Regions from separate parts of the Allobosea sp. RCC_152_1 genome, predicted to be linked through region 2. Evidence: riboswitches for the same ligand, from Rfam matches in the RefSeq annotation. Region 2 holds a riboswitch; the other holds the start of a gene.
What was found. A riboswitch is a leader RNA that binds a small molecule or an ion and turns the genes downstream of it on or off. The one in region 2 is predicted to bind thiamine pyrophosphate.
Positions count from the first base shown of each region.

Region 1 (7,080 bases), on a different contig from region 2:
TGGCGACGGCCCGGCCGATGCCGCTGTCGCCGCCGGTGATGATGGCCCGCTTGCCCTTGAGGCGCCCCGAGCCGACATAACTCGTTTCGCCATGGTCGGGCCGCGGCGTCATCGCGTCGGTTCGGCCCGGCATCGGTTGCTTCTGCTCTGGAAAGGGCGGTTCGAAACGGATGGTCATCGCGGCTCTCCTGCTTGGCGGAGCCCGGCTCGGCCTCCGCGCCTAGGCGGTCAGTGCTTGGAAGCGTGTTCCTTCTTCCCCTTGCGCTTGGTCGAGGCCATCTTTTCCAGCTCGGCCTCGCTCATCGATGCCTCCATCGATTTCGATGCGCCCTTGAGCCCGCTCTTCTTCATGGCGCCGCGCTTGGCCGCCAAAGCGGCGCCGGCGGCTTTCTGCTGCGCAGCCGATTTTGCCGGCATGATCTCCTCCTTCACAGGGGCGTCGATTGCCATTCCGACTGGTCAAAGCGCCCGAATTGGCGAATCACATCCGGATATGGCTGATGTGAAGACGAACACGCCGGGGGGCTGCAGGTTCCCGCTGCACTCGACTCTGGCGCACACCCTGCGCCGTGCTGTTCGCAATGGGGAAGTTCGAGGAATTCGAGCGGGCGGGGCGGCGAGCCATAGCCCCGAACCCGGGATCCGCCGGGCAATCGCCTCTACGTCATGGAGCGCTATGAAGAGGGCGTCGAACTCGTCCAGCGTGCGAATGCTGCCGTCCTGCAATGGCATATGGCGTCCCGATTCTGGAATAGTATCGCAAGTGTGATTACGAGGATGATTTTAAGATTTATATAAATATAAGCATTGATGAGAAGCGCTATTTCGTACGCGTTATGATTACGGGCGTCTGAGGGTATCTCGGTGTCAGAGCCAGAGCGGAGACGAATATCCCAATTATGCGCCATTTGAGGTCAATATACGCCATTGAAATCTATGTCGATTGGCGCTGGCGCACGTTCCAGGAAGATTAGATCGCCCATATCGTGGAGGGCCTGGACAAGGCCGGGTTCGCGCTGACCGATACTCGTACCGATCTTTGAAAGAGCCGGAAAGCCGCGAATCTTTCCGTGCCCGACGCACGGCTTAAAATAGACATCCCGTCAAGAGGAGTCAGGAGCAGATACTGTCGCTGCTCTGGTCAGACGCCCGAAATGTGTTCCGCTCCGGCAGAGGTCGCGGTGTGACTACTGCGATCAGGGGGGGGGCGAACATGCTCGATCACGGCATCAAGGGTAAGACGGCTCTCATCGCCGGTAGCGAGAAGAATTTGCGAGCCGGGTGCTCTGCGCTGGCTATTGCCTGTGCCGTCTGGTCGATCACACCAGCGCAGGCGCAGGGCGTCTCCAATGAGCAATTGTTCAGGCTCGTCACCGAGCTTCAGGCCAAGCAGAGGTCGCTTGAAATCAAGCTGAAGGCCGCCGATGCCGAAATCTCGCGGCTGAAGGGTCCGTCTGGCGGTAGAGGTGCTCCTCAGCCGCGGCACCTCGTCACGAAAGGCGACGGCGTTATGCCGGGCGCCCAGCGCGGAACCGGCCCCCAGGCCGTCAGCGCCACCAATGTCCGGCTCGAAGCGGGCGGCGGCTACAACGGCCGTTCCGGATTTGGCGAGATCAGTGGCCTGCTCGCATTGCCGCTTGGCTCCGCCTTCGGGTTTCAGGTCGACACCATAGGCGGCATGGCCTCCAACACAGCCCTGGGCGGCGCTGCGGCGCATCTGTTCTGGCGCGACCCTGGGGTCGGCGCGCTTGGGCTTTACGGCAGCTATCTGTATGGCACCGGGAGCTGGGGAGCGAATATCTCCGGCGCTGGCAATACCGGCATGTACAACGCCAAGGGCGGCATCGAAGGCCAGCTCTATTTCGGCCGCTTCACTCTGGAGGGCCTCGCGGGCGTCGAGTGGAACAATTATAGCGGCGTCGGCAATAGCTTCCTGGTGGCCAGCAACGACAAAACCAGATTCTTCGATGATGTGCGCCTTGCCTGGTACGTGACCGATAACCTCAAATTGAACATCGGCCACCGCTACACCAGCGGCCGCAACCAGCTCGTGGGTGGCGCGGAGTATCTCGCCAATTTCGGCAATACCGCCGCCTCGCTGTTCGCAGACGCCGCCTATGGCAAGAAGTCGGATGGCGGCTTCGGCCGTTCCTCCGGAAACGAGTTCAGCTTCCTAGCGGGCTTGCGCGTCTATTTCGGCTCCAGTGGCACCAACGACGTGTCGCCGTGGCTCGGCGAGAAGACTCTCATCCGGCGCGATCGCGAAGACTATATGCCGACCTATATCGGCCGCGATGCGGGCGACCTGCCGAGGGCGCGCAAGAACACGGCAACTGGGCAGCCCGGTGCTCCTGGCGCTCCCGGTGCTCCTGGCGCTCCCGGTGCTCCTGGCGCTGCCGGTACTCCTGGCGCTCCCGGTGCTCCTGGCACTGCCGGTACTCCTGGCCCTGCCGGCCCTGTCGGCCCTGTCGGCCCTGCTGGCCCTTCCGGCCCTGTCGGCCCTGTCGGCCCTGCTGGCCCTGTCGGCCCTGAAGGCCCTTCCGGCCCTGCTGGCCCTTCCGGCCCCGTCGGCCCTGCTGGCCCTGTCGGCCCTGAAGGCCCTTCCGGCCCTGAAGGCCCTACCGGTCCTGTCGGCCCTGTCGGTCCTTCCGGCTGAGATCTCGAAGGGGCCGGAGCTCGGCAACGAGGTCCCCGATGACGCAGTTCGTTCCGAAAGCCCAATGATGACAGGACCGAGACTTGACTGTTACGTGTTGATCGATCGGGCACCACAGCTCGTCGCGGCTCCGACCGGCCGCGATTGGATGGATGCCACGAGCGAGCACTTCGCAAATCGGTGCACGCCGCTTTTAATTGCCAACGCCAATGGTTGGGAGTTGCTCAACCCGGCTGGCTTCTCTGCCACCTGGAACGGCTGGAATGGCAAGGAGGACATCACCCTTCGTCCTCACGAGCCAGGTACCCATTTGCACCAAGCCGGGGTGTTCTTCGGACACGGCATCCTGAGTTTCCATCCGGGCTACCTGTTCAGGACAGATCCGGATTGGATGATGTCGGTCCGCGGCTCGCCCAACCGCATCAAAGACGGCATCCACCCGCTCGACGGGCTGGTGGAGACCGGCTGGCTACCCTTCAGCTTTACCATGAACTGGAAATTCACCCGGCCTGGCACAGTGCATTTCGAAAAGGATGAGCCGTTCTGCTTCGTCACCATGGTGCCAGCTGTCACCATCGAGAGCGTACAGCCGGTAATTCGACCCATTACCGAGGATCCAGCCCTGCACCGGGAATATAAATCCTGGAACAGCGAGCGGGTTAGATTCAACGCTGCTATCGGTCTCGGCGACCCCCTTACGGTGGAGCAGAAATGGCAGAAGAACTACCTCGTGGGCAAATCACCGACCGGGCAGTCCGTCGCAGGCGAGAATCACCGGGTGAAGCGAAGTCTCAAGGCGCCGACTTGGTCCGACGCACCGCCGATATCGAAGATATGAGGTGTTTGCGGTGTCCGGTGGAGACTGAATTGACCACCCGTCGGGTTTGAGGCGTCTGAAGGTCGGGTCTCTCGCGCCATGGGGCCGCTGCATCGGCTGGCCGGGACATGCCGCTCAAGGTTGAACTCGTAGAACAGTGCCTCCTGCGCAACCGTCCGCTCGCCCATCATCACGCCGCCCTCCGCAAGGACGACGGAAACAGAACCTCAAGCCCACAGCAACACCGACTTCTTCAACACAAACCACCCTTGCTGACATCAGGAAGGTCTGCGTCCGGGCCGTGCGAAGAAGTCGGCGGCCTCCAGCCGGAGATGACGGCAACCCTGTGAGGCGCTCCTTCTTCAACTCCCTGAACCAGCTCTCGGCGATACCGGCGAGTCGGCGGGCATAACGCGACGCGTCCCGATGATCGTCACAGGGCAGGGGCACCCGAACAGGAGTGCTCCCGAACGCCCCTCGGAGATCGGAATGGCGATCTGGAACCAGAATCGGGCTCCGCGCTGCCAGAGGCAGCCTGCCATGTGTAGGCCGCCGTCTATCGTGCTCGGCAGCGCTTAGAACTGTCTTTACTAATCAACGGGGTAGGAGTGGCGGAGACGGAGGGATTCGAACCCTCGATACCCTTGTGGGGTATGCTCATTTAGCAAACGAGTGCCTTCAGCCTCTCGGCCACGTCTCCAGCGCAAGGCTCTATGCCCGATCGTGACGCCGTTTGACAAGCCTCGCCGGCCACTTTGCACCAAGGATAATTCTCCTGGTCGACAGGGGCGGGCGATCACTCCCTTCACACGGGAGGGGATATGGCTGCGCAGGAGCGACGGAAGCACTCCCTTGGTAAGGGAGACGTCAAGCCGGGCGATCTCCCGGAAAGGCCGGTATGCATCGGCTCGCCTTGCTCTCTGGGGCCCAGCTCACTAGATTGAGCGCGTCCGTTGGGGTGCCGAGAGGCTGAGAGGCGTGGCTCACGCCAACCCATCGTACCTGATCCGGGTAATGCCGGCGAAGGGAACGGTCCTCGGCTCGCAGTTCTCTGCATCGCGCCTCCGGCCGTTGCCTCCCCGGGAGCATGGGAAGCGCATGGCACAGTTGCCGCATCGGCCAAGCCAGACCACCGTCGCGATCGTCGGCGCCGGCGTCGTCGGCCTCGCCTGCGCCGTCGAGTTGCTCGACAGGGGCGCGGCCGTCGTCATCCATGAGCGCGGTCCGCGCATCGGCGCCGAGGCCTGCTCCTGGTATGCCGGCGGCATGCTGGCGCCCTGGTGCGAGGGCGAGAGCGCCGAGGAGCCGGTGGTGCGGCTCGGGCAGGAGGCGGCCGGCTGGTGGGAGCGGCATACGGGTGAGGTCGCGCGACAGGGCACGCTCGTCGTCGCGCCGAGCCGGGATCGTTCGGAGCTGCGCCGCTTCGGCCAGCGCACCAGCCATTTCGAGGAGATCGACGGCGAGGCGATCGCGCGGCTGGAGCCCGATCTCGTCGGGCGCTTCGGGCGCGGGCTGTTCTTCGCAGCGGAGGCGCATCTCGATCCGCGCCGGGCGATCAAGGCCCTGGGCGACAAGATTCTCGCGCAAGGCGGGACGATCCATTTCGAGAGCCCGGTCGAGCCGGCCGAGCTCGACGCCGATATCGTGCTCGATTGCCGCGGGCTTGCGGCCCGCGACGTCCTGCCCGATCTGCGCGGCGTCAAGGGCGAGATGCTGATCCTGAAGAGCGACGAGATTGCGCTGTCGCGTCCGGTCCGGCTGCTGCACCCGCGCATTCCGCTCTACATCGTGCCGCGCGCCGAGGGGCATTTCATGGTCGGCGCGACCATGATCGAGAGCGGCGCGCGCCGGCGCATCTCGGCCCGCTCCATGCTCGAACTGCTCGGCGCGGCCTATGCGCTGCATCCGGCCTTCGGCGAGGCCGAGATCGTCGAGATCGGCACCGATGCCCGCCCGGCCTTTCCCGACAACCTGCCGCGGCTGACGCGCCGGGGCCGGGTGATCCATGTCAACGGGCTCTATCGCCACGGCTTCCTGCTCAGCCCCGCCATGGCGCGGATGGCGGCCGATGCCGTATTGAACCCGCAATCCCGACCGGAGATGCTGCATGACCTTGCTGCTTAACGGCGCGCCCCAGGACATCGCGGGCAAGACGCTGGCCGAGGCGCTGGCCGAGCTCGGCTATGCCGGCCGGATCGTCGCCACCGCTGTGAACGGCGAATTCGTCCCGGCCCGCAAGCGCGCCGAGACCGCACTCAACGACGGCGACCGCATCGAGGTCGTCGCGCCGATGCAGGGAGGTTGAGATGGCGTCCTTCTACGGTTTCGAGCCGCAAAATCCGCTTTTCCTCGGCACGGCGCAATATCCGTCGCCCGCCATCCTGGCCGAGGCGGTCAGGCGTTCGGGCGCCGAGGTGGTCACCGTCTCGCTGCGCCGGGAATCGGCCGGCGGTGGGGCAGGGCAGGCGTTCTGGACATTGATCCGCGAGCTCGGCGTCAAGGTGCTGCCCAACACCGCCGGCTGTCACTCGGTGAAGGAGGCCGTGACGACGGCCCAGATGGCGCGCGAGGTCTTCGGCACGGACTGGATCAAGCTCGAGGTCATCGGCGAGGACGACACGCTCCAGCCGGACGTGATCGCCCTGGTCGAGGCGGCCCGCATCCTTTCCGATGACGGCTTCAAGGTCTTTCCCTACACGACCGAGGACATCGTCGTCGGTGGCCGCCTGCTCGATGCCGGCTGCGAGGTGCTGATGCCCTGGGGCGCGCCGATCGGCTCCGGCCGGGGCCTCAACAACCCTTATGGCTTGCGCACCATGCGCCAGCATTTCCCGGACATCCCGCTCGTCGTCGATGCCGGCATCGGCCTGCCGTCCCACGCCGCGCAGGCGATCGAGATGGGCTATGACGGCATCCTGCTCAACACCGCCGTCGCCAAGGCCGGCGATCCCGCCGCGATGGCGGAAGCCTTCGCGCTGGCCATCCGTGCCGGCCGGCTCGCCTTCGGCGCGCAGCCGATCGAGGCGCGCGACATGGCCGCTCCCTCCACCCCCGTCATGGGCAAAGCCTTCCTGGCCTGAAAGACGTATTCCGCATGAAGCTCGATCCGTTCTACCCGATCTTCGACAGCGCCGACTGGATCGCGCGGATGCTGCCGCTCGGCATGAAGCTGGTGCAGCTGCGCGTGAAGGACCGGCCGGAGCCGGAGGTCGCCCGCGAGATCGCCCGCGCGAAGCGGCTCTGCGCCGAGGCCGGCTGCGTGCTCGTCGTCAACGATTACTGGAAGCTCGCGATCGGGGAAGGTTGCGACTGGCTGCATCTTGGACAGGAAGACCTCGACACCGCCGATCTCGGCGCGATCCGGAAAGCCGGCCTGAAGCTCGGCGTCAGCAGCCATGACGAGGCGGAACTCGAGCGTGCGCTGGATATGCAGCCGGACTATGTCGCGCTCGGGCCGGTCTATCCGACGATCCTGAAGCAGATGCGTTTCGGCCCGCAGGGGCTGGAGCGTCTTGGCGAATGGAAGCGCCGCATCGGCGCCCTGCCATTGGTCGGCATTGGCGGCATCTCGCTGGAGCGGGCCCCGGGCGTCTTCGAGGCTGGCGCC
Region 1 is NZ_JBFUPU010000001.1:699,092-706,171, forward strand. Features, by position in the region: gene AB6806_RS03230 (SDR family oxidoreductase) at 1-178, opposite strand, end outside; gene AB6806_RS03235 (DUF3008 family protein) at 229-417, opposite strand; gene AB6806_RS03240 (collagen-like protein) at 1,214-2,656, shown strand; gene AB6806_RS03245 (DUF6065 family protein) at 2,751-3,494, shown strand; tRNA gene AB6806_RS03250 (tRNA-Ser) at 4,083-4,173, opposite strand; TPP riboswitch at 4,418-4,519, shown strand; gene thiO (glycine oxidase ThiO) at 4,572-5,597, shown strand; gene thiS (sulfur carrier protein ThiS) at 5,581-5,778, shown strand; gene AB6806_RS03265 (thiazole synthase) at 5,780-6,553, shown strand; gene AB6806_RS03270 (thiamine phosphate synthase) at 6,568-7,080, shown strand, end outside.
Region 1: another riboswitch for thiamine pyrophosphate. It lies ahead of thiO (glycine oxidase ThiO); the one in region 2 lies ahead of thiC (phosphomethylpyrimidine synthase ThiC).

Region 2 (7,080 bases):
GGCATCCTTCACCATCTTCTGGATATCGGCCTCGGAGAGACCGCCCGAAGCCTGGATCTTGATCTGCTGCTCCTTGTTGGTGGCCTTGTCCTTCGCCGTCACGGACACGATGCCGTTGGCGTCGATGTCAAAGGTCACCTCGATCTGCGGCATGCCGCGCGGGGCCGGCGGAATGCCCATCAGGTCGAACTGGCCAAGCAGCTTGTTGTCGGCCGCCATCTCGCGCTCGCCCTGGAAGACCCGGATCGTCACCGCGTTCTGGTTGTCCTCGGCGGTGGAGAAGACCTGGCTCTTCTTGGTCGGGATCGTGGTGTTGCGGTCAATAAGACGCGTAAAGACTCCACCCAGCGTCTCGATGCCGAGCGAGAGCGGGGTCACGTCGAGCAGCAGCACGTCCTTGACGTCACCCTGGAGCACGCCGGCCTGGATCGCGGCGCCGATGGCGACGACCTCGTCAGGGTTCACACCCTTGTGCGGCTCCTTGCCGAAGAACTGCTTCACGACCTCCTGCACCTTCGGCATGCGGGTCATGCCGCCGACGAGGACGACCTCGTCGATCTGGCCCGCCGAGAGGCCGGCATCCTTGAGCGCCTTCTTGCAGGGCTCGATGGTGCGCTGGATCAGGTCGTCGACCAGGCTCTCGAACTTGGCGCGCGAAAGCTTGATGGCGAGGTGCTTGGGACCGGAGGCATCCGCCGTGATGTAGGGCAGGTTGATTTCGGTCTGCGCGGCGCTCGACAGCTCGATCTTGGCCTTCTCGGCCGCTTCCTTCAGGCGCTGGAGGGCGAGCTTGTCCTTCTTCAGGTCGATGCCCTGCTCGCGCTTGAACTCGTCCGCGAGATACTCGACGAGGCGCATGTCGAAATCCTCGCCGCCGAGGAAGGTGTCGCCGTTGGTCGACTTCACCTCGAAGACGCCGTCGCCGATCTCGAGGATCGAGACGTCGAAGGTGCCGCCGCCGAGGTCATAGACCGCGATGGTGCCGGACGACTTCTTCTCGAGACCATAGGCCAGCGCGGCCGCAGTCGGCTCGTTGATGATGCGCAGGACCTCAAGGCCGGCGATCTTGCCGGCATCCTTGGTCGCCTGGCGCTGGGCGTCGTTGAAATAGGCGGGAACCGTGATGACGGCCTGGGTGACGGGCTGGCCGAGATAGGCCTCCGCCGTTTCCTTCATCTTGGTCAGCGTGAAGGCCGAGATCTGCGACGGCGAATATTCCTTGCCGTCGGCCGAGACCCAGGCGTCGCCGTTCGGGGCCTTGACGATCTTGTAGGGGACCAGCTTGAGATCCTTCTGCGTCATCGGATCGTCGTAGGTCCGACCGATGAGGCGCTTGATCGCAAAGAAGGTGCGCTCCGGATTGGTGACGGCCTGCCGCTTCGCGGGCTGGCCGACAAGGCGTTCGCCGTCATCCGTGATGGCGACGATGGAGGGCGTGGTGCGCGCGCCTTCCGAATTCTCGATGACCTTCGGTGTAGAGCCTTCCATCACTGCGACGCAGCTATTGGTCGTGCCAAGGTCGATACCGATGACTTTACCCATGGATGGGATCCCTTTCGACTGAGCAGATCGCCGACCTGCGACGCGTTCACGCCGCCTGCCGGCCCATGGACCGGCTCGCACCCGCTTCAGCGGCGAACGACCCGGCATTCCACGTTTGACGGTGGTGAAACCGCCCCTTGGGCGCGTATATAGTGAGGGTGTTCCCGCCCTTGCAAGACAGGCGAGCCGATTAAGAATCGGGGATTACACATTCCCGAGTATGCGGCGGGACTTGCCCTAACGTTATCTTTGCGGCGCTTTCCCGGCCGAGTGTGGCCTTTGCGTCCTTGCGCACGCCAAAAGCACGGCTCATTCAAAAGGCCGTTTGGCTTGACATGAACCCGATGAAAGCACGCAAGCGCATCGTCCTCGGCCTCGCAGCGCTGCTTCAGGCAGCCGCCGGCACCGCCGCATGGGCGCAGCCACTGCAACTGCCGGGCGCCCAGCCCTTCAACGCTCCGGGAACCCACCAGGCCGCCCCGCCGGCGGCGGGCGCGCCTGCGGCGCCGCGCCAGCAGAGCCTGCCGGCCCTCAAGATCGCGGGCGAGGAGGCGATCCTCGGCAAGACCCTGCATCTGAACGGCCACCATGGTACCGCCGTCTTCGAGAAGCTCGGCAGCGGCTACGGGCTGAAGCTCAATCTCGACGGCTATCAGGCCGCCAATCTGGTCGAGCCCTGCGCCGTTTCTTTCGGCGATGCGCCCCTTCCCGTCACCCCCCTCGGCAAGCCGGCGGGCCTGCCACGCTACAGGCTGGAGGCGCCGATTTGCCCGATCGTCTTCGACGTGCTCGACGGCGCCCTGCTGGTGACGGAGCCAGCCGCGCCCTGCATCGTCGAAGCCGCGCAATGCCGGATCGATCCGCGCGGGCTCTGGGGGCCGGATCAGGGTGTCGTCGCGAGCCAGGCCAAGGCGATCGAACGTGCGCGCGGCGCGGCCGAGCGCGCACTGCGCGACGGCTACCGGACGCTGACGGCGAAGGCGAACGCGGTCGACCAGCGGACGCTTGCCCGCGAGCAGGCCGGCTTCTCGGGCGAGCGCGAGATGATCTGCCGCGATTTCCAGCGCGAGGGCCAATACGGCTTCTGCGCCGCGCGGGTCACGGAGGGGCGCGCGGCCGAGCTGCGGGCGAGGCTCGGGCTCGGCACCGAGCCGAAGCAGGCGGCCAAGCCGAAACCGCGCCCGGCAGCGCCGAAACCCGCGCCGCTCCCGCTTACGCCCACGCAGTAGCGATTTCCCGGTCCGCGACAGCCGGCGGGTTATTCCGGCCGCCCGAAGGCCGCAACGCGAGCCGCGTCGCGACCTCCGGAGGCTCTGTTCACTCCGCCGCGGGGAGGTAGATGCTGCCGCCCTTGTCGAGGAACTCCTTCGACTTGGCCGCCATGCCTTCATCCGCGAGCGCTTCGAGCGCCTTGCGCTCGTTCTCGCCCATCGCCAGAACCTCGGCGCGCAGATCCTGCGTGATCTTCATCGAGCAGAATTTCGGCCCGCACATCGAGCAGAAATGCGCGACCTTGTGGGCGTCCTTCGGCAAGGTCTCGTCGTGGAACTCGCGCGCCGTGTCGGGGTCGAGCGCCAGGTTGAACTGGTCCTCCCAGCGGAAGTCGAAACGGGCGCGGGAGACCGCGTCGTCCCGGATCTTCGCGGCCGGATGGCCCTTGGCGAGGTCGGCGGCATGGGCCGCGATGCGATAGGTGATGACGCCGGTCTTGACGTCGTCGCGGTTCGGCAGGCCCAGATGCTCCTTCGGCGTGACGTAGCAGAGCATGGCGCAGCCATACCAACCGATCATCGCAGCCCCGATGCCCGAGGTGATGTGGTCGTAGCCCGGCGCGATGTCGGTGGTCAGCGGTCCGAGCGTATAGAAGGGCGCCTCGCCGCATTCGCGCAGCTGCTTGTCCATGTTCTCCTTGATCTTGTGCATCGGCACATGGCCGGGGCCCTCGATCATCACCTGGCAGCCCTTCTTCCAGGCGACCTGGGTCAGCTCGCCCAGCGTCTCCAGCTCGGCGAACTGGGCGCGGTCATTGGCGTCGGCGATCGAGCCCGGACGCAGGCCATCGCCCAGCGAGAAGGAGACGTCGTATTTGCGCATGATGTCGCAAATCTCGTCGAAGCGCTCGTAGAGGAAGCTCTCCTTGTGATGCGCCAGGCACCAGCGCGCCATGATCGAGCCGCCGCGCGAGACGATGCCGGTAACTCGCGATGCCGTGAGCGGAACATAGGGAAGTCTGACGCCGGCATGGATGGTGAAGTAGTCGACGCCCTGCTCGGCCTGCTCGATGAGGGTGTCCTTGAACACCTCCCAGTCGAGCTTGATCGGATCGCCGCCGACCTTCTCCAGCGCCTGATAGATCGGCACCGTGCCGATCGGCACCGGTGAATTGCGCAGGATCCAGGAGCGGATGTTGTGGATGTTGCGGCCGGTGGAGAGGTCCATCACCGTATCGGCGCCCCAGCGGATCGCCCAGACCAGCTTCTCGACCTCCTCGGCCGCGCCGGAGGTGACGGCCGAGTTGCCGATATTGGCGTTGATCTTGACCAGGAAATTGCGGCCGATCGCCATCGGCTCGAGCTCGGGGTGGTTGATGTTGGCCGGGATGATGGCGCGGCCGCGGGCGATCTCCTCGCGGACGAATTCGGGCGTGACGAATTCCGGCACGCTGGCGCCGAAGCTCTCGCCATCGGCATGACGCTCGCGCGCGCCTTCGAGCATCGCGGCGCGGCCGAGATTCTCGCGATGGGCGACATAGATCATCTCGGGCGTGATGATGCCGGCCTTGGCGAATTCGTACTGCGTCGCCATCTGGCCGGGCTTCGCCTCGAGGATCGGGCGCTCAGCCGGGCAGGCCGGAACCAGCTGCGCTTCGCTGATATGGCCGTTATCGGCGGCGGTGACCGCGCGCCCGGCGACCCGCTCGAAGCCGCGGGCGTCGAGCCAGGCACGACGCGGCTGGGGCAGGCCCGCATCGAGGTCGATCTTCGCGTCGGTCTCGGTAAAGGGGCCGGACGGGTCGTAGATCCGCACCGGCGGTTCGGCGTCCGTGGTGAGCTGCACCTCACGGAACGGCACCCGGATCGAGCCATCCTCGGGTGTCGGCACATAGATCTTGCGCGAGCCGATGATTGGCCCCGTGGTCACGCTTTGCGGCGCGGTCTTGACGCTGTTCTTCTGCGGCTTGGTATGGGCGTTCATGCGGGATCTCCTCCTTGGTCCAAGGTTCAGGAGATCCGGGTTTGGAAGCGGTCCAGTCGCTGTCTGCGGATAAGGTACGGCCCGACCCGCGTTCCAGTCCCTCCGCCGGTATGACCCGGATCAGGTTCGACGGGTTCGGCCTCATCAGCCATCTCAGCCCTTGCGAGCACCCCTCGGAACGATTCCAAGGGTAGGGCTTCGACCGGGGAGACGCAACCGGCAAAGGAAAGCCGGCACGCAGGGGCCGGCATGCAAAAAACGTCAGGCCGTGCGATCGACCTGCAGGCCCTGGCCTGCGGGGAGGACGGCCTTCGCCTGCTCAGCGCCCTGCTCGAGCATGGCGACGACGCCGCGCTCGGCCTCGGCATTCTGCCGCAGCATCTCGGTGCCGAGGGCCTGCTGCGTCGAGGCTGACTGCATCGAGACGAGGCTTTGGGCGATGGCGGCAACGTCACTCATGCGGCGATGCTTAGGCCGCAAGCGTTGAACAATCCTGAACGCCTCTCAGGGCGCGATGATCGAAGGCACGCCGCGCGGCATCGGCAGATCGCGATTGGCCTCCTGCGCCGCGCGTCCGTCCTGCGCCACGCGCCCGTATTGATGGAACAGCCCTCGCTCCTCGGACCGCAAGCGGGAAACCTCCCCCGGTTGCGGGGCGATCGGCACGCCGGGCGCCCGCTGCTTGACCGCAGGGCCGGGCGACGAGGTGCTCTGGGCCTGCGCGGCCGGCGCCAGAAGCGATCCGGCCAGAAGCAGGCATGCCAGCATCAAGGAGAGCTTCTTCATGGCTTCATCTCCCTTCGGACTACTCCTCCGGAACATAGAACTGGCGAAACGAAGCGGCGGTTCCTTGCTTCCGACGAAGAGCGGGGCTGCACAAAGTGCAGCCCCGCTCTGTGCGATAGCGGCGTTTCGACGCCGCGCCGGTCAGCGACTCTGGCCCGTCAGCAGCGGCGTGATGCGCCTAAGCGTGACGCGCCGGTTCTCGCGCGAGGCAGCTTGCGTCTGCACCTTCAGATACTGCTCGCCATAGCCCTGGGTCGTCAGGTTCTCGGGCGGGATCTGGAAGTCGCGCGTCAGGATCTCGGCGACGGACTGGGCCCGGCGGTCGGAGAGCGAGAGGTTGTCGATGTCGGAACCCACGGCATCGGTATGGCCCTCGACGAGGAAGACCTCGTTCGGCGAGCCCTGCAGCACACGCCGCACCGAATCCGCGATCACCGCGAGGCGCTGCGCCTGGTCGGCCGTGACCTGCCAGGAGCCCGTCTCGAAGTTGATCGTGTCGATATCGACGCTGCGCATGCGGGCACGCAGGTCGGGCGAGTAGCGGACCTCGTCCAGCGTGTAGCGACGCGGGATCGCGGCGATCGGCGGGGCCATGATCGTTTCGTAGATCAGGCTCTCATCGGCCTGGTCCGCATTGACGATATAGCGCTCGCGCGGGATCGGCAGCGGCGGCGGGGGCAGCACCACGACATCGTCCGCAAAGCGCCCCGGACGGTCCCGCAGCGTGTTGTCGATGATGATCACCTCGCGATCGTCGCGGCCGATGCGGCTGCGGCGGATCAGCCGGCCCTCCTCGTCGGTGACGGTGACGATGCGCGTTCCGTCGGGCCGCTCGAAGACGGTGCGCGTCTCGCCGTCGCGGCGCTCGGCGCGGCCCTGCCAGCCGAGATCCCGGAAGCGCTGGTCCTCGTCGCGGCGGATGATGGCGCGGCCGTCATCGTCGCGGATGATGGTGCGGCCGGGTTCACGGATGATGGTGAGGTCACCTTCGCGCTGCTCCTGCCGTTCCCTGCGGATGTCGTCGAAGCGCTCGGCGCCCTGGGTCGCCATGATGCCACCGATGACGCCGGCGCCCAGGCCGATCGCCCCGGCGACGCCGGGCGAAATGCCGCCGCGACGCCCCTCACGCTGGGGCGGCTGACCGGGAAGTTGGCCGGGAAGACCTGCCGGCGGCTGACCCTGCACGGCGCCGGGCGCAGGCGGGGCGACACCGGGACGGCCGGGCACGGCGGCACCGGGCGCAGCTCCGGGCGGCACGGCCGGGTTCGGCTGGCCCTGAACCGGGGCCGCAGCAGGAGGAACCGCACCCGGTTGAGCCGGGGTCGAGGGCTGGCCGGGAACGGCGGGCGGATTCGGCGGCACGGGCCGCTGATCGGGCCGGGCGCCGGGCTGGGTTGCGCCGGGCGTAGCGGCGTTCGGCTGTGTCGGCGCTCCCAGAGGCGGCAGGGGACGCTGCGTCGGCTGCGCGCCGGGTTGCGGCGCAGGCGCAATCGCGCCGGGGGCAGCCGGACGCTGATCCGGCCTGAGGCCGGGCTGGGGCGCGCCCGGCGTCGCCGC
Region 2 is NZ_JBFUPU010000004.1:478,125-485,204, forward strand. Features, by position in the region: gene dnaK (molecular chaperone DnaK) at 1-1,542, opposite strand, end outside; gene AB6806_RS17025 (hypothetical protein) at 1,887-2,771, shown strand; gene thiC (phosphomethylpyrimidine synthase ThiC) at 2,860-4,737, opposite strand; TPP riboswitch at 4,817-4,921, opposite strand; gene AB6806_RS17035 (hypothetical protein) at 4,999-5,196, opposite strand; gene AB6806_RS17040 (hypothetical protein) at 5,242-5,523, opposite strand; gene AB6806_RS17045 (OmpA family protein) at 5,665-7,080, opposite strand, start outside.